Pseudoduganella albidiflava: one gene and its partner. The protein of the gene in region 1 binds, or shares a complex with, the protein of each later gene. Links are inferred from orthologs where the notes say so. Each region holds a gene or a part of one and is shown in the gene's direction. Other genes may lie near its edges.

Region 1 (11,002 bases):
AGAACGTGGCGGCGCTGCCGGAGGCGAGGATGATGCCGATGCCCAGCCAGCTGTGCCAGTCGAACGAGTCGGCAAACACGAGCACGCCCCAGATACTGGAAAACACGATGCCGGTGTATTGCAGGTTGGCGACCACCAGCGTGTTGCCGAGGCGGTAGGCGCGCGTCATCGATATCTGCGCGGCGGTGGCGAACAGGCCGATGCCGAGCAGCAGCAGGAAACCATATTCGCTGTTCAGCGAGTGGAACACGACCGGGCCGCCACCCGCTTCGGCCACGGTGCCGAGCAGGCCGGCCACCACGTTCGACACGGCGAAATAGAACACCACGCGGTTTTCCGGCTCGCCGGCCAGGCCCAGCTTGCGCACCTGCATGTAGGCCACCGCCGTGAGGATCGACGAGAAAATCGCGATCAGCGCGTACACCAGCTGGTCCGACTGGAACGCCGGCTGCAGCAGCAGCACGACGCCGACAAAGCTCATGCCCACCGCCACCAGCAGCGGCCATGCCACCTGGTTCTTCGCCTGCCACCAGCAATGCGCGAACAGCCACACGGCGATCCAGATCGGCGACAGGTAGTTCAGGGTCATCGCCGTGGCCAGCGGCAGCTTGGCGATCGAGTAGAACCACAGCCACAGGGAGATCACGCCCACCACGCTGCGCCACAGGTGGCCCATCGCGAAACGCGTCTTCAATGTGCCGCCCTGCAGGCGGATCAGCACCAGCAGCACGGTCACGCCCACGATGCCGCGGTACATCACGATCTCCGAGGTGGAGAACATATCCGAGGCCAGCTTCACGCACACGCCCATGGCGGCGAACAGAAAACTGGCGAACAACATCCACAGCGATTGCATTGCATTCCTTCTGTTCAAATGATCGAGGGGACAGTCCGTTGCGATCCGGATCTGTCCCCTCGTTATCGTTTTATTTATACGGCGATTTTACTTCGGTACCATTCGTGGAAGTGCTGCATGCCGTCTTCCATCGGGCTCTGGTACGGCCCCGCGTCCGTGGTGCCCCGGTCCAGCAGGATCTTGCGGCCGGCATCCATGCGCAGCGCGATCTCGTCATCCTCGACGGCCGTCTCCATGTAGGCGGCGCGTTCCGCGTCCACGAACTCGCGCTCGAACAGCACGATCTCTTCGGGGTAGTAGAACTCCACCACGTTCTTCGTGCGGTTCGGGCCTTCCGGCCACAGGGTCGACACCACCAGCACGTGCGGATACCACTCGACCATGATGTTCGGATACAGCGTCAGCCAGATCGCGCCGAACGGCGGTGCTTCGCCGTTGCGGAACTTGAGCACCTGTTCATGCCAGCGCTGGTAGACGTCCGAACCGGATTTCTTCAGGCCGCGGTTCACGCCCACCGTCTGCACCGAGTAATCGGCGCCGAATTCCCAGCGCAGGTCGTCGCAGGAAACAAAGCCGCCCAGGCCGGGGTGGAACGGCTCCACGTGGTAATCCTCGAGGTAGACCTCGATGAAGGTCTTCCAGTTGTAGTCGCAGTGGTGCACTTCCACGTGATCGAGCATGTAGCCGGTGAAGTCCAGGTCCTTCGTGACGGACATGTCCTTTAGCTTGTCCATCACGTTGTAGCCGTTCTGCTCGAACAACAGGCCGTTCCAGCTTTGCAGCGGCGCCTTGGGCAGGTTCAGGCACGGCGTCTCGGGGAAATGCGGTGCGCCGATCAGTTCGCCCTTCAGGTCGTAGGTCCAGCGGTGCAGGGGACAGACGATCGTGTTGGCATTGCCGCGCCCGTTGAACATCAGTGCCTGGCGGTGCCGGCAGACGTTCGACAGCAGTTCGATACCCTGGGCATTGCGGACCAGCATGCGCCCCTCGTTCTCCGAGGCGAGCGTGGTGAAGTCGCCGATGTTCGGCACCATCAGTTCATGGCCCACGTAGCGTGGGCCGTTCTGAAACAATTGCTGCATTTCACGCTGCAGTAGCGCTTCGTCAAAGTAGACGTGGACCGGAAGTTGCGCGTGCGAGCGCGCCAGCCTGGCGTGGGTACCCAGATCGGACATCCCAACCCCCCTTAATTAAAGTACTGCAAACCAAGAAGAGACAGAATCCGCAAAGACCTGAATTCAGAGTATGAGAACGGGTGTTTCGGACAGAACCGGAGATTATAGCGTGAACGGCGTGATACTGCCGATAAATCTTCGTTTCACCCCCGATGCGACCGGCATTGTGCTCCCTTTCGCCAAACAGGGGTGCCGCCCTGGCCGCAATTGCAACATGGCACGCCCGGCCGGGTTGTCATTTTGGACCGTGCGGGACACTTTGTTCTAAAATAACGGGCTAAACTCCAGCACTGAGTCAAAATCAAGACATGGTCAATAAAATTAACAGCGGTGAGAATGCCGCGCCCGCCCCCGCGCCTGCCTCCTTCGAAGAGGCGATGGCCGAGCTGGCGCAGCTCGTCACGCAGATGGAATCCGGCCAACTGCCGCTGGAGGCGTCGGTCGCGGCCTACGCACGCGGTTCGGAACTGGTGAAATACTGCGCCGCCCAGCTGGAAAAAGTGGAATCACAGGTGAAAATCCTGGAAGGCGACATGCTCAAGCCCTTCGCCGACAGCGACGAGGGCGGGCAATGACGTTCGCACCCGACGCCGTCACGTTCCAGGACTGGATGCGTGGCATCCAGCAAGGCATGGAAGCGGACATGTCCGCGTATTTACCGGCCGACACCGCCGAACCCGCGAAACTGCACGAAGCAATGCGCTATGCATTGCTGGGCGGCGGCAAGCGCGTGCGCCCGCTGCTCGTCTACGCTGCCGGTGCCCTGTTCGGTGCCGATGCGCCGGCGCTGTCGCGTGCGGCGGCGGCCGTGGAAATGATCCATGCGTATTCGCTGGTGCACGACGACATGCCGTGCATGGACGACGACGACCTGCGCCGCGGCAAACCCACGGTACACGTGGCCTACGATGAAGCGACCGCGCTGCTGGTCGGCGATGCGCTGCAATCGCGGGCGTTCACGGTGCTGGCCGGTGCCGAGGGCATTCCGCCGGCGCGCCTGCTGGCCATGGTGCGGCTGCTGGCCGACGCGGCGGGTTCGGCCGGCATGTGCGGCGGCCAGGCGATCGACCTGGACAGCGTGGGCCTGGCACTGACGCTGGAACAACTGGAGCGCATGCACCAGCTGAAGACGGGCGCGCTGCTGCGTGCCTCCGTGGTGCTGGGCGCGCTGGCCGGCAAGGACCTGTCGGCGACCGAACTGGAAGCACTGCATGCGTACAGCCGCGCGATCGGCCTGGCCTTCCAGGTCGTCGACGACGTGCTCGACGCCACCGCCGATTCGGCGACCCTCGGCAAGACGGCCGGCAAGGATGCCGCCGACAACAAACCCACCTACGTCTCGATCCTCGGGCTCGACGAATCCGTCGCCCTGGCCGAACAATTGCGGCGCGACGCCCACGCGGCGCTCGGCGCCTTTGGCGACGGCGCACAGCGCCTGCGCGAACTCGCGGACCTGATCGTGCAGCGGAAGGCATAAATGAACCTGCTTCAAACCATCAACAACCCGGCCGACTTGCGCAAGCTGCCGCGCCACCAGCTGGCACCGCTGGCCAACGAACTGCGCAGCTTCCTGCTCGATTCCGTGTCGAAGACGGGCGGCCACCTGTCGTCCAATCTCGGTACCGTCGAACTGACCGTGGCATTGCATTACGTCTTCAACACGCCGCACGACCGCATCGTGTGGGACGTGGGCCACCAGACCTACACGCACAAGATCCTCACGGGCCGGCGCGACCAGTTCCACACGCTGCGCCAGCTCGACGGCATCTCCGGTTTCCCGCGCCGCGTGGAAAGCGAATACGACACGTTCGGCACCGCCCACTCGTCCACGTCGATCTCCGCCGCGCTGGGCATGGCGCTGGCCGCCAAGATCAAGGGCGAACAGCGCCACGCGATCGCCGTGATTGGCGACGGCTCGATGACGGCCGGCATGGCGTTCGAGGCGCTGAACAACGCCGGCGTGGAAGAAGACTGCAACCTGCTGGTGATCCTGAACGACAACGACATGTCGATCTCGCCGCCGGTGGGTGCGCTGAACCGCTACCTGGCGCGGCTGATGTCCGGCCAGTTCTACGCGGCCGCGAAGAACGTCGGCAAGTCGGTGCTGCCGGCGCCGATGCTGGAGCTGGCGAAGAAGCTGGAAGAACATGCCAAGGGCATGGTGGTACCGGCCACCATGTTCGAGGAGTTCGGCTTCAACTACATCGGCCCGATCGATGGCCACGACCTCGATTCGCTGATCCCCACGCTGCAGAACATCCGCAACCTGAAGGGCCCGCAGTTCCTCCACGTGGTCACGAAAAAAGGGCAGGGCTACAAGCTGGCCGAGGCGGAACCGATCCTGTACCACGGCACCGGCAAGTTCAACCCGGCCGAAGGCATCAAGCCCGCCACGGCGCCGGCCAAGATGACGTACACCGAAGTGTTCGGCAACTGGCTGTGCGACATGGCGGCGCAGGACGAGCGCCTGGTCGGCATCACGCCGGCGATGCGCGAAGGCTCGGGCATGGTGCGCTTCCATGCCGAATATCCGAAGCGCTACTTCGACGTGGGCATCGCCGAACAGCACTCCGTCACCTTCGCCGGCGGCCTGGCCTGCGAAGGCATGAAGCCGGTGGTGGCGATCTATTCGACCTTCCTGCAGCGTGCCTACGACCAATTGATCCACGACGTGGCGCTGCAGAACCTGGACGTGACGTTCGCGCTGGACCGCGCCGGCCTGGTGGGCGCCGATGGCGCCACGCACGCCGGCAATTACGACCTGGCCTACCTGCGCTGCATCCCGAACATGGTGGTGATGGCCGCATCGGACGAGAACGAATGCCGCCAGATGCTGACCACCGCCTACCAGTATCCCGGCCCGGCCGCCGTGCGCTACCCGCGCGGTGCCGGCATCGGCGCGGCCATTGCACCGGAACTGACCACCATCGACCTGGGCAAGGGCGAACTGCGCCGCCAGGGCGAACGCGTGGCGATCATGGCGTTCGGCGCGATGGTGGCGCCGTCGCTCAAGGCGGCCGACGGCATCAACGCCACGGTGGCCAACATGCGCTTCGTGAAACCGCTGGACGTGGAGCTGGTGAAGGAACTGGCCGCGTCGCACGACTACCTGGTCACGGTGGAAGAGGGCTGCACGATGGGTGGCGCCGGCGCCGCCGTGGCCGAGGCGCTGGCCGAAGCGGGCATCGCCAAGCCGCTGCTGATCCTCGGCCTGCCCGACCAGTTCATCGACCACGGCGACCCGGCCAAGCTGCTGGCCAGCGTGGGCCTGGATGCCGACGGTATCGCCAGATCGATCAAGACCCGCTTCTTCGGCGGCGAACCGCGGCTGGTGGTCAACAACGGCTGAGGGCTATGCCGGCGGCATGAAAAACGGCGCCCTCGGCGCCGTTTTTCATTGTGTGCGCGGAAGGGCCGGCACGGCCCGCGCCATCGCCGCGAAGCCCGCATCGCCCGGATGCAGGTGGTCGCCCGAATCGTATTCCGCATGTAGCCGTGACGGATCGGCCGGATCGCGCAGCACGGCATCGAAATCGGCCACCGCGTCGAACTCGCCACTGGTCCGGATCCAGGCGTTGACTTCGCGGCGCAGCGCGTCCTTGGCCGGCGTCCAGTACCCCTCGAACGGCGTGCCGGGCAGCGCATCCCGGAATGGCGGCAGCGTGCCGCCGATGATCCGGACGCCGCGTGCATGGGCGCGGGCGATCAGCGCGCGGTAGCCGTCGACCAGCCGCTCCGCCGTCATCGGCGCGTCTTGCGGCGCGAACGGGGTGCCGGGCCAGCCGATATCGTTTGTCCCCAGCAGCACTACGACGGCCGTCACGCCGGGCTGCTCCAGCACGTCCGCGTCGAACCGTTCGATCGCCTTCACGCCCATCTTCGACGACAGCAGCCGCGCGCCGGAAATCCCGGCATTGGCGACGGCGATGCCTTGCGGTGCAAGCCGTTCGGCCAGCAGGTCCGGCCAGCGGCGGTGCCGGTCCGGTGTCGAGCCATTGCCATCGGTGATCGAATCGCCCAGCGCCACGATGGTCCTGCCCTGTCCGGCGACGTGGACGGCGGCGAGAAAGGCGCGGCCTTGCAAGCGCTGCGCTGTGTCCAGCGTTGCGGCCGCCGTGGCATTGCCGGCGGCGAGGTAGCCGGTTTGCTGGGCGCCCCAGTGGAAGGTCGCCAGTGGTGCCGGGCCGGGGAACCAGGTCGATATGGTCAGGCGTTCCAGTGGCACGACCGGGAACGCGAGAGGATCGCTGGTTGCCGTGCCGCCTGGCGGGATCGTGAACTCCGTGCTGCCGGCAAAAGTCAGTGCCCGGTTGCTGGCGGTGTCGATGGCGGACGTGGCGCCGGGCTCACTCGCCGTGCGGGCAATGCGCACCGCGCCAACGGCCAGCGGCACCGTGCCATAGCGATTCGACAGCACCACGCGCACGCTGCCGCCGCCGGTGGAAAGCCGCAGCACCTCGCGCACCGTGCTGCCGGCAACGCTGGCCGGCACATTGGTCGGCAGGGCGAAGGTAGCGTCCCAGGCCGGCTGTGGCGCCGCGTACCAGCTGGCCTGCCAGTCTGACGCGGCGTAGGCGGGCATGGCCAGTGCGGCGGCAAAAAGGATTGCGCTGAAGGTTCGGATGGTGAACATGATGGCTCCTGGTCGATGGATAGGGAGAGCTCATGCTCGGTCATTCCATCCACGCTGGGTAGGAGGCAGGATCGACTATCATTCATTCCAGACTGGAATGGGGGAAGCCATGGATACGATCCGCTCGCTGCAATTTTTCGTTCGCGCCGTGGAGCTGGGCAGCCTGTCCGCCGTGGCGCGCGAGGAGGGCACCACGCAACCGACCGTCAGCAAGGTCATCGCGGCACTGGAGCGCGAGGTCGGTGCGCGGTTGCTGGAGCGGTCGACCACCAGCCTGGCGCCGACCGCCGAGGGGCGGCGCTTCCATGAGCGGGCCCGCGGCTTGCTGGCCGAGTTCGATGCCGCTGTCACGGAGGCGCGTGGCGGCGGCGCGGCCCTGCGCGGGCTGCTGCGTGTCAGCGCCCCGGTGGCGCTGGGGCAGTTCCGTCTCAACGCGCTGGTGCTGGAATTCCTGGCACTGCATCCGGCCATTGAACTGGAACTGATCTTGAACGACCGGATGGTCGATCTGGTGGAAGAGGGTGTCGACGTGGCCGTGCGGCTGGGCGGCGATCTGCCGGGCGACATGGTGGCGCGCAAGGTCGCGGTATCGGCGCGGCTGCTGGTGGCGGCGCCGGCATACCTGGCGCGCCATGCGCCGCCGCGGACGCCGGACCAGCTTGCGCAACATGAGCAGGTGCGCTTTGCCTGGCTGCCGGCCGGCGACGTGGTCACGCTGCACGATGGCAGCCGCAGCGTGGCGGTGACGGTGAAAAGCCGCTATCGGGTGAACCATGCGCTGGCGATCCGCGACAGCCTCGCGCAGGGCGCCGGCATCGGGCTGTGCCCGGCATGGCTGGTGGGCGACCTGCTGGACGCCGGCACGCTGCAGCCTGTGTTGCCGGGCTGGCATGGCACACCGCAGGAAGTGCACCTGCTGGCCGGGCGCCACCGCAGCGCGCGGGCGCGCGCCCTGATCGACTTCCTCGGCGCGCGCCTGCCGGCACTTCCCGGGTTCGACGGCGTGGCCTGACGCGGTATGGCGAGAGTGGCAATGGAAATATTTCCGTCTCTTTAACAAACACCCGCTGCATGACAATTACCCGGGCGGGCAAGCGGCTGACTTACCCCCTCCGTTAGTTTTTCCTGTAGGATACCGGCTTTCGTCCGCGCAAAACGCATGGCGAAAATCCAAGTCGAAGCTTGTCGCGGATCAAAGCGCACAAGCCGGTATTCATGCTGGGCAGGGAAACACGTCAACAGTTCTCATGTCCATCTTTTTCGGAGACGGAATGGGAGCAGGACGCCCACCTGTCCGGCGCACCGGCAAGCTGGTCGCGCTGGCCTGCATCATTGCGCTGGCGAGTGCCGCCGCCGCGGAAGCACTGCGCTGGTCCGGCGGTGTACAGCGGGCCGAGCAGCCCGCCGTCGCCGGCACCACGGTCACCGCACCGACCCCCATCACCATCAACGAAGTCAGCCGCTCGATCATCCCGATGCCGGCCGGCGTGCCGTCCGCGCATGCCAGCGCCCTGGCGGCACTGCCACGCGGCGACCTGCTGTCGTTCTGGTGGGCCGGCAGCCGCGAGAGCGGGCCGGATGTGAAGGTCTACGCGTCGCGCTGGTCGAACGGCACCTGGAGCAATAACTGGGTGGTGGCCAGCCGCGAATCGCTGGGCAAGGCGCTCGGCTTCGGCGTACGCCGCATCGGCAACCCGGTGGCCTGGACCGCGCCCGACGGCACGGTGCACCTGTACGTGGTGGCCACCGGCCTGGGCGGCTGGGCGGCCTCGCGCATCGTCCAGATGCACTCGCGCGACGATGGCGCGACCTTCACGGTGCGCCGCGTGCTGCCGCTGTCGCCGCTGTTCAACACGAGCACGCTGGTGCGCACGTCGGCGGTGCCCTTGGCCGATGGCGGCTGGTGGCTGCCCGTCTATTTCGAGATCGGCAACAAGTACCCGATGCTGATGTCGTTCGACGCCGGCGGCGAACCGCGCCGCATCGGCCGCATCGGCAGCGGCACCTCGTCGCTGCAGCCGGCCATCGTGCCCGTCTCGGCCACCGAGGTGCGGGCCTGGATGCGCGATGCCGGCGAAGGCCAGCGCGTGCAGCAGGCGCTGAGCCGCGATGGCGGCAACAGCTGGGAAGACCTGGCGCCGTCGCAGCTGTCGAACCAGAGCACGTCGCTGGCCGCGTTGCGCCTGTCCAGCGGCAATTTCCTGATGCTGTACAACCACGTGGCGGCGGGCGGATCGGACCGCAACGTGCTGTCGCTGGCGCTGTCGACGGATGCGCGCACCTGGCGCCCGCTGGCGGACATCGTCAGCGGCAAGCCGGGCGACGAGTTTTCCTACCCGACCATGCAGCAGGTGGGTGACCAGCTGCACATCACGTACACCCATCAGCGGCAGGCGATCGCCCATCACCTGCTGCGCATCACCCCTGGAAAGGAGCCGTTATGACCTTGCCCGATCTCGCCCTGCAGATCGTCTACGGACACGTGGCGTGGGCACTGGTGCTGGTGGCCCTGCTGACGGCCTGCGTGCCGCAGCTGGCCCGCCGCCACTGGCGCGTGGTGGCCGCCGGCCTGGTGGTACTGAGCGCGCTGCCCGGCACCTGGTCGCCATCCTGGTGGCTGACCCTGGCCTTCCAGTACCCGAGCGGCCTGCTGGTCGGCCTCAGCCTGGTGGCTCTGGAGCGGCGGCGGCAGGGCAGCGCGCCCCGCATGGTGCTGCCGCTGGCGATGGCGTTGCCGCTGGCGCTGGGCGGCGCGGCGTTGTACCTGGATACCTTTGGCGTGCTGGCGCTGGGCCTGTACCATGGCGGCTTTGGCGCGGTGGGCGCGCCGCTGCTGGGCATCGTGGCGATCGCCGCTTGCGCGTATGCGATCTGGCGCGGCCATGCGCTGCAGCCGGCGCTGGCCCTGCTGGCCGGCCTGCTGCTGTACGCGCTGCTGCGGCTGCCGACGGGGAACCTGTGGGACGCGCTGCTCGATCCGCTGCTGTGGATGTGGGCGCTGGGTTCGGCCGTGGCCGCCGGCGTGCGCCAGGCCGCGGGAGCGCGCGTGCCGGCCGTCCAGCCACCATTGCCGCCGCTGCAGCCGCCGCAGCCAGCCCCGCTGCTGGCGGCCGAGCCGGTGCCCGCGGGCGCGGCCGGCATCGAACAACTTCAAACGCTAAGGGAGTAATACGTGGTTCAGAACAAGTGGTACATCCACCCGGCGATCGCCGTGGCGGTCCTCGTCAATGTCTTCGTGATGGGGCTTGCCATGGCATGGTCCGGCGACCCGGCCAAGCTGCAGCGCCTGCTGGTGGAAGACGGTATCGTCGAGTGGATGCAGTTCCTGTGCTTTGCCGTGACGTCCGGCCTGCTGGCCTTCGCCGCGCTCGAACACTGGCAGCGCGGGCGGCGCATCGACCTGCCGCTGCTGGCGCTGGCCGGCCTGGCCGGCATCGTGGCGCTGGCCGCGCTGGAAGAGATCAGCTGGTTCCAGCGCATCCTGAATGTCACCACGCCTGAATACTTCGCCCAGAACAACCGCCAGGGGGAAACCAACCTGCACAACCTGGCGATCGGCGAGAAGGGCAGCATCCACAAGACGATCCTGCTGAAACTCATCGCCATCGCCGGCCTCACGCACAACATCGTGCTGCCGCTGCTGGCCCGCAAGCGCCCGGCGATCCGCGACTTCGTCGAGCGCTTCGGCCTGTACCTGCCGCCGCTGTCCGCCTCGGTGATCTACATCGTGCTGGTGGCGATCTCCCACCTGGTGATCGACCACCCGCGCAAGGGCGAGCTGGGCGAAATGTTCGGCGCCGTGCACTACCTGGCCACGGTCTTCATCGCCTACTTCCTCGGCATCGGCTACGGCAAGCCGCCCATCTTCGAAGGGCCGGCCGACCGCCGCCGCGTGGGCGCGCTGTTCGCGATGCTGCTGGTGTTCCTGCTGATGACCGGCTGGCTGCTGAGTGCCGGCGCCGGCGCAGAGCCTTACCTGGCACTGCACCCGAACGGCAAGGAGTGATCGCCCGGCACGTTCCCGGCCGGGCAGCGGTAGCGACTTAGCTGCGCTTCCGGTCGTGGTGCCACAGCACGTCGCTGCCGCCGGCAAAGCGGTTCAGCACGCGGGCCAGCACGAACAGCAGGTCCGACAGCCGGTTGACGTACTGGCGCGGGTGGTCGTGGATGGTTTCCTCGCTGCCCAGCGTGACGATGCTGCGCTCGGCGCGCCGGCATACCGTACGGCACACGTGCGCCAGCGCCGCGGCGCGCGAGCCTGCCGGCAGGATGAATTCCGTCAGCGCCGGCAAGGTGCCGTTGTACTTCTCCAGCAGCGCATCGAGCCGTTCCACGTGC
Region 2 (10,954 bases), 750 kb from region 1 along the record:
GCATCGTGGAGCGGATGCGCGCAGGTGGCCATTGGCACGCCGGCACCGATGCGCGCGGCGCACGCGGCCAGCAGCGCCGGATCGATCAGCGGCTCGTCGCCCTGCAGGTTGACCACCACCGCTCCGGGCGGCAGGCCGAGCGCGCGTGCCACCTCGGCGATGCGGTCGGTGCCCGAAGGATGATCGTCGCGCGTCATCAGCGCGGCGATGCCGTGCGCGGCGCAGGCGTCGAGGATGGACGGGTGGTCGGTGGCGACGATGATGCGTTCGGCGCCGGACAGCGCGGCGCGCTCGGCCACGCGCACCACCATCGGCTTGCCGGCCAGGTCGGCCAGCGGCTTGTTCGGCAGCCGGGTCGACGCCAGCCGCGCGGGAATGATGACGGTAAAGGTCACGGTGTCTCGATGTTCAGGTCGGCGCGCATGCGAGGGATGCTAATCCAGGCGGCACGGATGTCCTCTGCGGCGATTTCGCAGTCATTCACTCCGCGGTGTCCTGCAGCGTGCGGGCTTCGTCGGCCCACATGATCGGAATGCCGTCGCGGACCGGATAGGCCAGGCGGTCGCCGCGGCAGATCATTTCCTGGGCCTTCTTGTCGTATTCCAGCGGGCCCTTGCAAACGGGGCAGACCAGGATGTCAAGCAAACGTGCTTCCACGGCATTTCTCCACAATGTGTGCGATCAGCGCGGCATCGAGCTGCGCGCCGACGGGGACGACCCACAGCCGCGGATCGTCCCTCAGTTCTTCGATATGCGCGCATTTTACTGCATCCTTCTCGGTCATCAAGATCGCGTCCGCCGCCACGCGCGCAAAGGGCCGGTCGAGGAAATCGTGGTGGTCGGGCAGCGGCAATTCCTCGAACGCCAGCCCGGCATCGGCCAGCATGCGGAAGAAGCGTTGCGGATTGCCGATGCCGGCGGCGGCGACCAGCCGGCCCTTGCCACCCATCCGGGCCAGCGGCACGCGGTCGCGGCGGTCCGCCAGGCGTTCGGCAACGGTGCCGGCAAGGGTCATCTGGAATGGCGTGCCTCCCACGCTGGCCGCCAGCTGCGGCGCCAGTACCGGCACGTTGACGACGGTGACATCGCGCCGGCGCGAGGGCGGCTCGCGCAGCGGCCCCGCCGGCAAGGTCCAGCCGTTGCCCACCCCGCGGCCGTCGAACAGCACCACCTCCACGTCGCGCTGCAAGGCATAGTGCTGCAGCCCGTCGTCGGTGACGATCACGTCCACTTCCGGATGCGCGGCCAGCAGCGCCCGGCCCGCCGCCACGCGGTCGCGGCAGACGAACACCGGGCACGCGGCGCGGGTGGCGATCAGCACCGGCTCGTCGCCCACCTGGGCCGGCGTCGACAGCGCGGTGACGGGGCGCGGTCCATCGCCCTTGCCGCCGAAGCCGCGCGACACCACGCCCGGCCGCATGCCCCGCGCGCGCAGCTGCTCGACCAGCCAGATCGTCAGTGGCGTCTTGCCCGTGCCGCCGATGAAGATGTTGCCGACCACGATGACCGGCACCGGCAGGCGGCTGGACTTCAGCACGCCGGCGCGGTACAGCAGGCCGCGCAGGCCGGCCAGCGCCCGGAACAGCAGCGATACGGGATACAGCGCGCAGGCCAGCGGGCCGCGTCGCAGCCAGGCGCGGGTGAGCGTGGATTCGAGGCTCATGTCGTGCGTCGTGTAGTACGTCTTGTCATGCCCGGGCACGCCGGGTCGTCAGCACTCGGGACAACGCTATTTCCCGCTGCCCGTCTGCGCCGCGAACGTCAGCTTGCCGAAGCCGGCCAGCCGCGCCGCCTCCATCACGTTGACCACCATCTGGTGCATCGCGAACTGGTCGGCATTGACCACCACCACCGGATCGCTGCCCGGCCTGGCGGCCGCCTTCAGCACCGAGGCCAGTCCGGCCACGTCGCGGAACGACACCGGTTCGCCATTGATCGTGTAGTTGCCCTTGGCATCGACGGTCACGTCGATCTGGTCCGGCTGCTCGACGGCCTTTTGCGCATCGGCCGTGGGCAGCGTGATCTGCAGTTCGGTGAACTTGCTGTAGGTGGTGGTCACCATCAGGAAGATCAGGATCACCAGCAGCACGTCGATGAACGGGATCAGGTTGATCTCCGGGTCTTCCCGGCGCCGGCCCTTGCGGAAATTCATGCGGCGCCCTTACTTTCGCTCGTTGTGGACGATGTCGACGAAGCGCACGGCCTGCTGCTCCATCTGGATCACGAAGCCGTCCACCAGCGCGCGGAAGTGGCGGTAGGCCACCAGCGCAGGCATCGCGATGGCCAGGCCGAAACCGGTGTTGTACAGTGCCACCGAGATGCCGTGCGCCAGTTGCGCCGGGTTGGTGCCGGCCGGATTCTGCGCACCGAAGATCTCGATCATGCCGACCACGGTACCGAACAGGCCCATCAGCGGTGCCAGCGTGGCGATCGTGCCCAGCGTGGTCAGGAAGCGCTCCAGCGTGTGGGCCACGCCATTGCCCGCCTCTTCGATCGATTCCTTCATGACTTCGCGCGGCGCGTTGACGTTGCGCAGCGCGGCCGACAGGACCACGCCCAGCGGCGAACTGGTCTCCAGCTTGCCGGTGATCTCCGGCGTGATATTGCCGCTGCGATACACCCGCACCACTTCATCGAGCAGGTTGGGCGGAATGATCCGCGCGCGCCGCAGCGCCATCAGCCGTTCGATGATCAACGCGGTGGCCACGATGGAGGCGATCAGCAGCAGCCAGATCGGCCAGCCGGCAGCTTGAAAGATGGCGAGCAAGTCTTACTCCTTGAGATAGCGCAGACGCGCAATGTAGCGTGTTGCCGTGCCAACGGCAAGTGTGGACAGGCGCAGTGCGCGAGCGCCGTGTTCTGCACAAATTCTGTGGAAAAGATTGTGCGCAATGTGCAATCCACAACGCAAGCCATTGATTCTGAGAGGAATTTTCTCATAGCCTGTTTTTTAGGCAGCATCGCTGCCCGGCCGGACCGACGCCGTTCTCAACAATTTCTGTGGACAATATTGTTGGCAACGGTCCCTATCCCTCCGCAAGTCATTGATCTTGAACAATATTATGGTCATGCACAAAAAACTTGCAGCGAGGTATCGGGCGGCCATGCGGGACGGCGTGCTTCTGCACAGTAACTGTTGATAAGATTGTTGGCAATGCCCTCGGCTTCTCTTCAAACGCTTGATTCATAAGGATAAAATAAGCCTGCTTAAATAGCATGCAAAGCCGTCCATACTGCCCTTCCCGGCCGCCGCGGCGTGCTGTATGGCCCTTCTGCACATAATCTGTGGACAATGTTGTGCGCAAGGCGCCGCCGACTACCCAATGGCATTGATTTATAAGGGAAAAGCGTTTGCGCACAAAAAATAGGCAAGCTGCGCCGGGGTCCGCGCCGTCCCCGGCACGGTCCCGGCCGGGGTGCCGGGCGGCGCGCTTCTGCACAGCTTCTGTGGATAAAATTGTGGGGAAGCGTGAGCTTTCGCACCCAAGTGGCTGATTTACAAGCGTTAAATTGTTCTGCGGAAATTTCCAGCAGGGCATGCCCGCCGGCGCCAGGTTCCCCACAATTTCTGTGGATATCTTTGTGTGTAAGAATGAAGCGCGACAGTGAAGTCCTTGATTTGTAAGAATATTCTTACGCTGCCCACGAATGCAGCATACGTTTTTCTCTTTATAAATCAGTAGCTTGGAAATACACCTTGCGATTCTAGGCGAGATATGACATAAGCATGACCGCTTGATGACTCTGTGGACAGTCTTACCGATGCCGACCTTCGACCGCCCCGATTCCACCCCTGGCCAGGCCGCCGTGATCACCGTCAGCGCCTTGAACCAGGCCGTTTCACGCCTGCTCGAGCGCTCCTTTCCGCTGACCTGGATCGCTGGGGAAATCTCCAACTTCACGCGCGCCAGTTCCGGCCACTGGTACTTCACGCTGAAGGACGATGCGGCCCAGGTGCGCGCGGTGATGTTCCGCGGGCGTGCCCAATATGCTGGCTTCGTGCCGCGCGAAGGCGACAAGGTCGAGGTGCGCGCCCTCGTCACGCTGTACGGGCCGCGGGGCGATTACCAGATCAACGTGGAAGCGATCCGCCGCGCCGGTGTCGGCGCACTGTTCGAGGCGTTCATGCGGCTGAAGGAAAAGCTGTCCGCGGCCGGCCTGTTCGACGAGGAACGCAAGCGCGCCCTGCCCCTGTTCGCGCGCACCATCGGCATCGTCACCAGCCCGCAGGCGGCGGCGCTGCGCGACGTGCTGATCGCGCTGCGCCGCCGTGCGCCGCACGTGAACGTGGTGCTGTATCCCACGCTGGTGCAGGGCCAGCTGGCGGCCGAGCAGATCGCCCGCGCGATCCGCACGGCGTCGGCGCGTGCCGAGTGCGACGTGCTGATCGTCTGCCGTGGCGGCGGCAGCATCGAGGACCTGTGGTGCTTCAATGACGAGGCGGTGGCGTACGCGATCGCCGAATGCGCCATGCCGGTGATCTCCGGGGTCGGCCACGAGACCGATTTCACGATCGCCGATTTCGCCGCCGACCTGCGCGCGGCCACGCCGACCGCCGCCGCCGAACTGGCCGCCACGCCGCGCGGCGACTGGCTGGCCTCGCTGCGCGCCGATGCGGCGGACCTGCGCCGCGCCATGCGGCGCCTGCTGGACGATGCCGCCCAGACCCTCGACCACCAGGGCCGGCGCCTGCTCAGCCCCACCGCGCGCATCCGCCAGCAGCGCCTGGAGCTGCTGGCGTTGTCCACCGCGATGATGCATGCCAACCGCACGCCCCTGAACCAGGCGCGCCACACGCTGGAGCGCCTGGCCGGCCGGCTGGCCGCGCAGCGCCCCGATACCCGCGCCGTGCGTGCCCACCTGGCGGCGCTGCAGCACCGCTGCACGGTGAACGTGGCGGCGCGCCTGCAACGCAACCGGGAGGGACTGGGCGCACTGGCGGCCCAGCTGGAACTGCTGAACCCGCAGCGCACGCTGGAGCGCGGCTACGCCATCATCACCGACAGCAAGGGGACGATCCTGCGCTCGCCGGGCCAGCTGCAACCGCGCCGCAAGCTGACCGTGCGGCTGGCCGAAGGCAGCGCCGACCTCACCGTGTCCGGTGTCCAGGCGCACCTGGACCAGTAGCATGACTTGCACCGTGACAGTGTCGCGCTGGTAAAACATCGGGTCCGGCGCAGTCGTCCCTGCGTGCTACGCTGACAATCCGGTCGGCTCCCGACCATCAACGATTGCGAGGAGATTGTCATGCGATTGAAATCCCTGGCTTTTATGATTCTTGCAAGCGCCGCGCTGTCCGCCCGCGCCGCCCCCATGCACTACGAGTTCGAATACAAGGGAGGCTGGTACCAGAGTTCTCTCAACTCCGCTCCGCGCTGGGTGCCCGAAGCGACGTGGGGCGGCTATTTCCGTGGCGAAGACGTCAATGGCGACAACACGATCGACAATACCGAAATCAGCGAATTCGTCTCCTATAATTTTTCGGGACCGCGGTGCGCCGGCGAATACACGAGTTGCGGCGCGAGTTTCCAGCAGTACGTCATCGGCGGTAACGTCGAGTACCACGGGTATTACAGCTATATCCTGCCGGGGTGGGAGTACTACACCATCGAGCAATGGAACATTCCCGTCGGCGCCACGATCGAACATGAATACCCGGTGACGGAATCCTGGTGGTTCGACGGAACGGTGTTGACCGTCGAGGTATCCGCCGTTCCCGAGCCCTCCGCCTGGCTGATGCTCGGCACTGGCCTTCTTGCCGCCGGCATCGCCGCCCGCCGCCGCACTTGAAGGCGATGGCCGGCGGCCCCGCCGGCGACCGGGGCAGTATGGTAACCTTGCCCCGGTCCGATACTAGTGGAACAAAAACAATTGACAAAACCAACTGTGGCAGCCGGGCCTTCGACCCTGCTCGACGTCGCCCGGGAGGCCGGCGTCTCCCCCTCGACCGTCTCGCGCATCCTGAACGGCACGGCGCGCGTGTCCGACGACAAGCGGCAAGCCGTGATGAAGGCGATCGCGCGCACCAATTTCGCGCCGAACCTGATGGCGCAGGGCTTGAAGAAAGGCCGCACGCACACGATCGGCATCATCGTGCAGGACATTTCATCGCCGTTCTTCGATGAAACGCTGCATGGCGTCGACGATGGCCTGAAAGGCACCGGCTACGCCTCCGTGATCGTCACCGGCCACTGGAGCGCACTGGAAGAAGCGGACCGCATCCGGCTGCTGCTGGCGCGCAAGGTCGACGGCATCATCCTCCTGTCGGGCAACTTGCCGGACGAGGAACTGCTGCACTTCGCCACCCAGCGCCCGATCGTCGTCACCGGCCGCGCGCTCGATGCGCCGAACGCGCTGGGCTTCACGATGGACAACGAGCACGGCGCCTACCTGGGCGTGCAGCACTTGATCGAGCTGGGCCATCGCCGCATCGCCTTCGTGTCCGGCCCGCCCAGCCATGCCGACGCGTCGAGCCGCCTGCGCGGCTACCGCAAGGCGCTGGAAGGGGCGGGCATTCCGGTCGACCCGGCGCTCGTAGTGGAAGGCAACTTCCATGAAAACAGCGGCCTCATCGCGATCAACCACCTGTTCGAGACGCGCCAGGAATTTTCCGCCGTGTTCGCCGCCAACGACCAGAGCGCCTACGGCGTGCGCCTCGCGCTGTACCGCAAGGGCGTGCGCGTGCCGGAAGACGTGTCGCTGGTGGGCTTCGACGACCTGCCCGGCTCGGCGTTCACGACGCCGCCGCTGACCACCGTGCGCCAGCCGCTGTACGACATCGGCCTGACGGCGATCACGGCGCTGCTGCGCCTGATCAGCGGCGACCGCGTGCCCACGCGGGTGCCGCCGGTCGAACTGGTGGTGCGTGAAACCACGCTGCCCCGGCAGTGACGTGCACGCTATGTGCTTTCCTGTAGCCTCACTATTTACGTGGGATTTCGGCAGACTGCCGGGCAACGCATTACAATGATGGACGTTTTGTAAAAGTTGATTCTTCAGTCCCCTCATAAGGAAATGCACATGGAACATACCCTGCCGCCACTGCCGTACGCGAAAGACGCCCTGCAACCGCATATCTCGGCTGAAACGCTGGAATACCACTACGGCAAGCACCACCAGGCCTATGTCACGAACCTGAACAACCTGATCAAGGGCACCGAGTTCGAGAACCTGTCCCTGGAAGAAATCATCAAGAAATCCTCCGGCGGCGTGTTCAACAACTCCGCACAGGTCTGGAACCACACGTTCTTCTGGCACTGCATGGCGCCGAACGCTGGCGGCGCGCCGACCGGCCCGGTGGCCGAAGCGATCAACGCCAAGTGGGGTTCGTTCGACAAGTTCAAGGAAGAGTTCAGCAAGTCGGCCGTCGGCAACTTCGGTTCCGGCTGGACCTGGCTGGTGAAGAAGACGGACGGCACCGTGGACATCGTCAACACGTCCAACGCGGCCACCCCGCTGACCACCGAAAACAAGCCGCTGCTGACGGTCGACGTGTGGGAACACGCGTACTACATCGACTACCGCAATGCGCGTCCGAAATTCGTGGAATCGTGGTGGAACCTGGTCAACTGGGAATTCGTGAACCAGAACTTCGCCTGAATGTGACGCTCGCCTGCCCCTGTGCCCTGGCACGGAGCAGGCCGGCAAGTCCCGCACGGCCCGCCCTCCGCGGGCCGTTTTCATTGGCGCTTCCCCATCGACGGTGCGAGAGCCCGCACTGACGATTGATGTAGATCAAAGCCACCCCGCCCCTCCTGCTCGCATGCTGGCCGTCCGGCATCGATTACAGCGGCTTGCGACATGCAAGCTTCGTCCGGCATGCGCCATGCATGCCACCGACCACTCTGGAGGCAGGAATCGCCATGAACCAGTTCCCCCGTGATTTTCCCCACCGCCTGACCGGCTTCGGCGGCGACCCGAGCCTGGACCAGGCCGCGCACCGTGAACGCTGCCGGAAATGCCCGGTGATCCTCCTGCACGGCAATGCCAGCCATTCGGCCCATCCACGCTACGGCATGGCGGCCATGCAGGCCTTCCTGAAGGACGCCGGCTACCAGGATTGCGAAATCTGGTGCTGCGACTATCTCGGCGAGAACAACACCGCCGTCGTGCTGCCCGACGTTCACCGCGACCACATCGACGCCGTGCGCAGCTTCATCGACGACGTGCGCGCCTACCTGGGCGTGCAGCGGGTCGATTTCATCGCGCACTCGCTGGGCTGCGGCATGGTCAACGGGTATCTTCGGGGCCTGCAGGCCAACGGCGAGTGGAACAATACGGACCACCGGCTGGCCGCCGCCGGCACCTTCGTCAGCATCGCCGGTGCCCAGTACGGCCTGGGGCCCGCCAGCAGCCATGAATTCCGCACCGGCAGCCAGTTCGAGATACTGTCGCACCGCTTCGGCGACGTCGCCATCGAAGACACGCCGTCCGGTGAAAACGACAGTTCGCGGCAGATCGCCCCCGTCGAGGAGTGGAAAGGCGCCACCGCCGTCGATGACGACCAGGTGAGCTACGTTGCCGTCATTGCCCGCGGCGATTTCGTCGACCAGCAGCATCGCGATACCAGCCGGCGCCAGGGTGCCGATCTCAACAAGGTGGTCAACGTGGGCATGGGCACGGACGGCCATGAGAAGGTCATCAAGAACCAGCCGGTGTTCAATGCATTCCGGGGCTACCTGAACCGCTACCCGCCCGCCCCGCCGGTGGTTTTCTCGGTGGACAAGGAAAGCGGCAGCCACGGACCGGACCTGCAGGTCACCGTCACCGTCTCCCCGGCCGGCGCCGTCATCGGCTGGGTGGCCAGGCGCCTGACGAAAGCCGTGGATGCCGGCTTCCTCACCGAGTCGGTCGCGCAAACGCAGGAAGGCGCGCTGGCCGACGGCCAGTCGCTGACACTCGCGCAGGACGGTGCGTGGGAGGTGACCTTCACTGCCAGCAATGGCGCCACGCTGGAGCGTGCGTACGGCGTCAACGTCACCCTCCCCGAGGTCACGATTCTGACACCCGACGATCCCCCCTTCGAGGGCAGCCTCGAAGTCAGGACCGCGGCCAGCAAGGGAACGGTATTCCACAGCACCGACAGGACGCGCTGGCTGGCCCAATCCAATCCGGTCATCCACGAAACGACCACGCTGTATTTCATCGCGATCGATGCCGACGGGCTGGCATCGCCGGTGGTATCGCGCACGTATGAGAAAAAAGTGGTCCAGTTCGTGAAAGCCACGCTGACCGAGCACTTTCTCGCGCAGCGGCTGGACGTCTTCGACTATGTCGCGCTGACGCTGGAACTCGGCGGCAATGCCGTGATCATCCTGTACTTCATCGACGGCGACTGGGTGCGCGATCCCGGTACACCGGCGGCACCGGGGGCGCCGGATTTCGCCATCGGCATCGGATCGCCCGCGCCGCACGGCCACCACGGCAGTCAGCCGGGCGCCCCGCGCCAGCCAGAGATCAGCTGCGACAAGCCGGCCGGCGTCTATCCGCGCGCTTTCCATGCCACCATTTCCGTCCCTGGGGACGGCACGCTGGCACACTACACCGACGATGGCTCCGATCCATCCGATGCCGGGAACCCGCAGCGCAAAGCGTTCGACGGCAGGCAGCGGGTCAGCATCCGCGGCAATGGCCACCATGCCCTGCTGTGCCATGCGAAGGACCATGCCGGACACGAGGCCCTGGCAGCCTTCGGCTGGCGCATCGACGATGGCAGGTACCCGGAAACGTGGATCGCCCCCTCGGCCGGCGGCCATTTCGCCGGCACGGTGCGTATCGAACTGTGCCCTTCCGCGCCCTGTGCGTGGACCCGCTACACGCTCGATGGCAGCGAGCCATCGGCAACGCACGGCGAGCCGTATACGTCACCCATCGTGCTGGACCGGTCCGCCCGGCTGCGCTTCCGTTCCTGCAGCCCGGCTGGCAAGCTCGAGCCCGTGAAAAGCGCGGACTTCACGGTGCGGGCGCATCCCGACCGGCTGGTGTTTGCCAGCGATGCTCGGGGCAACGGCACCCTGGTGGCCCGGCCCGGTGGCGAGCAGGGCCGCGAGCAGGTGCTGGTCGGTACCGGCAGCATGCTGCGCATCGGCAGCGCCGGCGGCGAGAGCCGCGCCATCCTGCAGTTCGATACGTCGGCGCTGCCGGATAACGCGGTCATCAGCCACGCCTGCCTGGAAATGGCGTGCCACGCGCGCACCGGCGATCCCTGGGCCGGCGGGCGCGTGATCCGCATCGATGTCCAGCGCGGCCATTTCGGTGCGTCCCGCACGCTGCACGGGGACGACTGGCACGCCGCGGCAACGGCGGAGAACGCCGCGCAGGTCGGCCGCTTCACGTCGGGCACGGCCAGGTCCGGCGATTTCTCCGCGGCCGGCCTGGCCGCCATCCACCGCACCGGCGTCACGCACCTGCGCCTGCGCCTGGCGCCGGTGGCAGACGGGCAGCCAGACGCCTGCCTGCTGCTGGCCGGCGGCCGTCGGGCCAGGCTGCATGTCACGCTGGCCGGCCCGCAGGCGATACCGGAATGACGGAATGCGGGTGTTGCTCGCCGCAACGTCTGGCTTCCCGCCGCCGGGGCGGGCTTTCCTGAGCTGTTGTGAAGCCTGAAGGCAAGGATGGGCGATAGCCCTTGCTGGACGATGCCTGCTTACTGGACCGGGGGCCCAAGCAGGTAACTCAACGAGTTTTGGACAGACCTGAAGCTTTCGACATAAACACCACTGTTGGCTACCAACCCAACGGAGACTTTCTTGTCCGAATATTGCAGCTCAGGGTCGCCCGAATAATAGCGTACTTGGTATTCCCAGTCCGAACGTGGACCGCTAAAGCCGAAAACGGTCCTGCCAGTGGCATTGGCCCACAATTTGACAAGCGGCTGAAGTTCTCCATCCACTTGCACGGCCTTGTAGGCAAAGAAGCTCGAGCAGTTATTGAGATTAGGGGCTCCACTGCTGAG

The links.
Region 2: the proteins of EYF70_RS24210 (region 1) and xseA are in contact, whole or in part, in a cryo-EM structure (PDB 8TXR), measured with the Escherichia coli proteins. The link is inferred for Pseudoduganella albidiflava from one-to-one orthologs.

What each region holds. Positions count from the first base shown.
Region 1 is NZ_CP036401.1:5,821,250-5,832,251, reverse strand. The notes cover bases 1,044-3,972. They hold EYF70_RS24210 (exodeoxyribonuclease VII small subunit), read left to right. Parts: upstream 1,044-2,339; coding sequence 2,340-2,606; downstream 2,607-3,972. Other genes in these bases: dxs (1-deoxy-D-xylulose-5-phosphate synthase), read left to right, coding at 3,509-3,972; EYF70_RS24205 (polyprenyl synthetase family protein), read left to right, coding at 2,603-3,508; EYF70_RS24215 (aromatic ring-hydroxylating oxygenase subunit alpha), read right to left, coding at 1,044-2,031. Also shown: EYF70_RS24220 (DMT family transporter), read right to left, coding at 1-856; more of EYF70_RS24215, read right to left, coding at 931-1,043; more of dxs, read left to right, coding at 3,973-5,380; EYF70_RS24195 (SGNH/GDSL hydrolase family protein), read right to left, coding at 5,426-6,664; EYF70_RS24190 (LysR family transcriptional regulator), read left to right, coding at 6,774-7,676; EYF70_RS24185 (sialidase family protein), read left to right, coding at 7,936-9,108; EYF70_RS24180 (hypothetical protein), read left to right, coding at 9,105-9,833; EYF70_RS24175 (hypothetical protein), read left to right, coding at 9,837-10,670; EYF70_RS24170 (cob(I)yrinic acid a,c-diamide adenosyltransferase), read right to left, coding at 10,708-11,002. UniProt on the Escherichia coli protein: Bidirectionally degrades single-stranded DNA into large acid-insoluble oligonucleotides, which are then degraded further into small acid-soluble oligonucleotides.
Region 2 is NZ_CP036401.1:5,074,127-5,085,080, forward strand. Bases 3,064-5,944 are described here. They hold xseA (exodeoxyribonuclease VII large subunit), read left to right. Parts: upstream 3,064-3,762; coding sequence 3,763-5,127; downstream 5,128-5,944. Other genes in these bases: EYF70_RS21035 (PEP-CTERM sorting domain-containing protein), read left to right, coding at 5,248-5,790; EYF70_RS21040 (LacI family DNA-binding transcriptional regulator), read left to right, coding at 5,872-5,944. Outside these bases: kdsB (3-deoxy-manno-octulosonate cytidylyltransferase), read right to left, coding at 1-395; EYF70_RS21010 (Trm112 family protein), read right to left, coding at 481-657; lpxK (tetraacyldisaccharide 4'-kinase), read right to left, coding at 638-1,663; EYF70_RS21020 (ExbD/TolR family protein), read right to left, coding at 1,730-2,152; EYF70_RS21025 (MotA/TolQ/ExbB proton channel family protein), read right to left, coding at 2,162-2,767; more of EYF70_RS21040, read left to right, coding at 5,945-6,891; sodB (superoxide dismutase [Fe]), read left to right, coding at 7,021-7,599; EYF70_RS21050 (chitobiase/beta-hexosaminidase C-terminal domain-containing protein), read left to right, coding at 7,863-10,526; EYF70_RS21055 (S8 family serine peptidase), read right to left, coding at 10,646-10,954. UniProt on the Escherichia coli protein: Bidirectionally degrades single-stranded DNA into large acid-insoluble oligonucleotides, which are then degraded further into small acid-soluble oligonucleotides.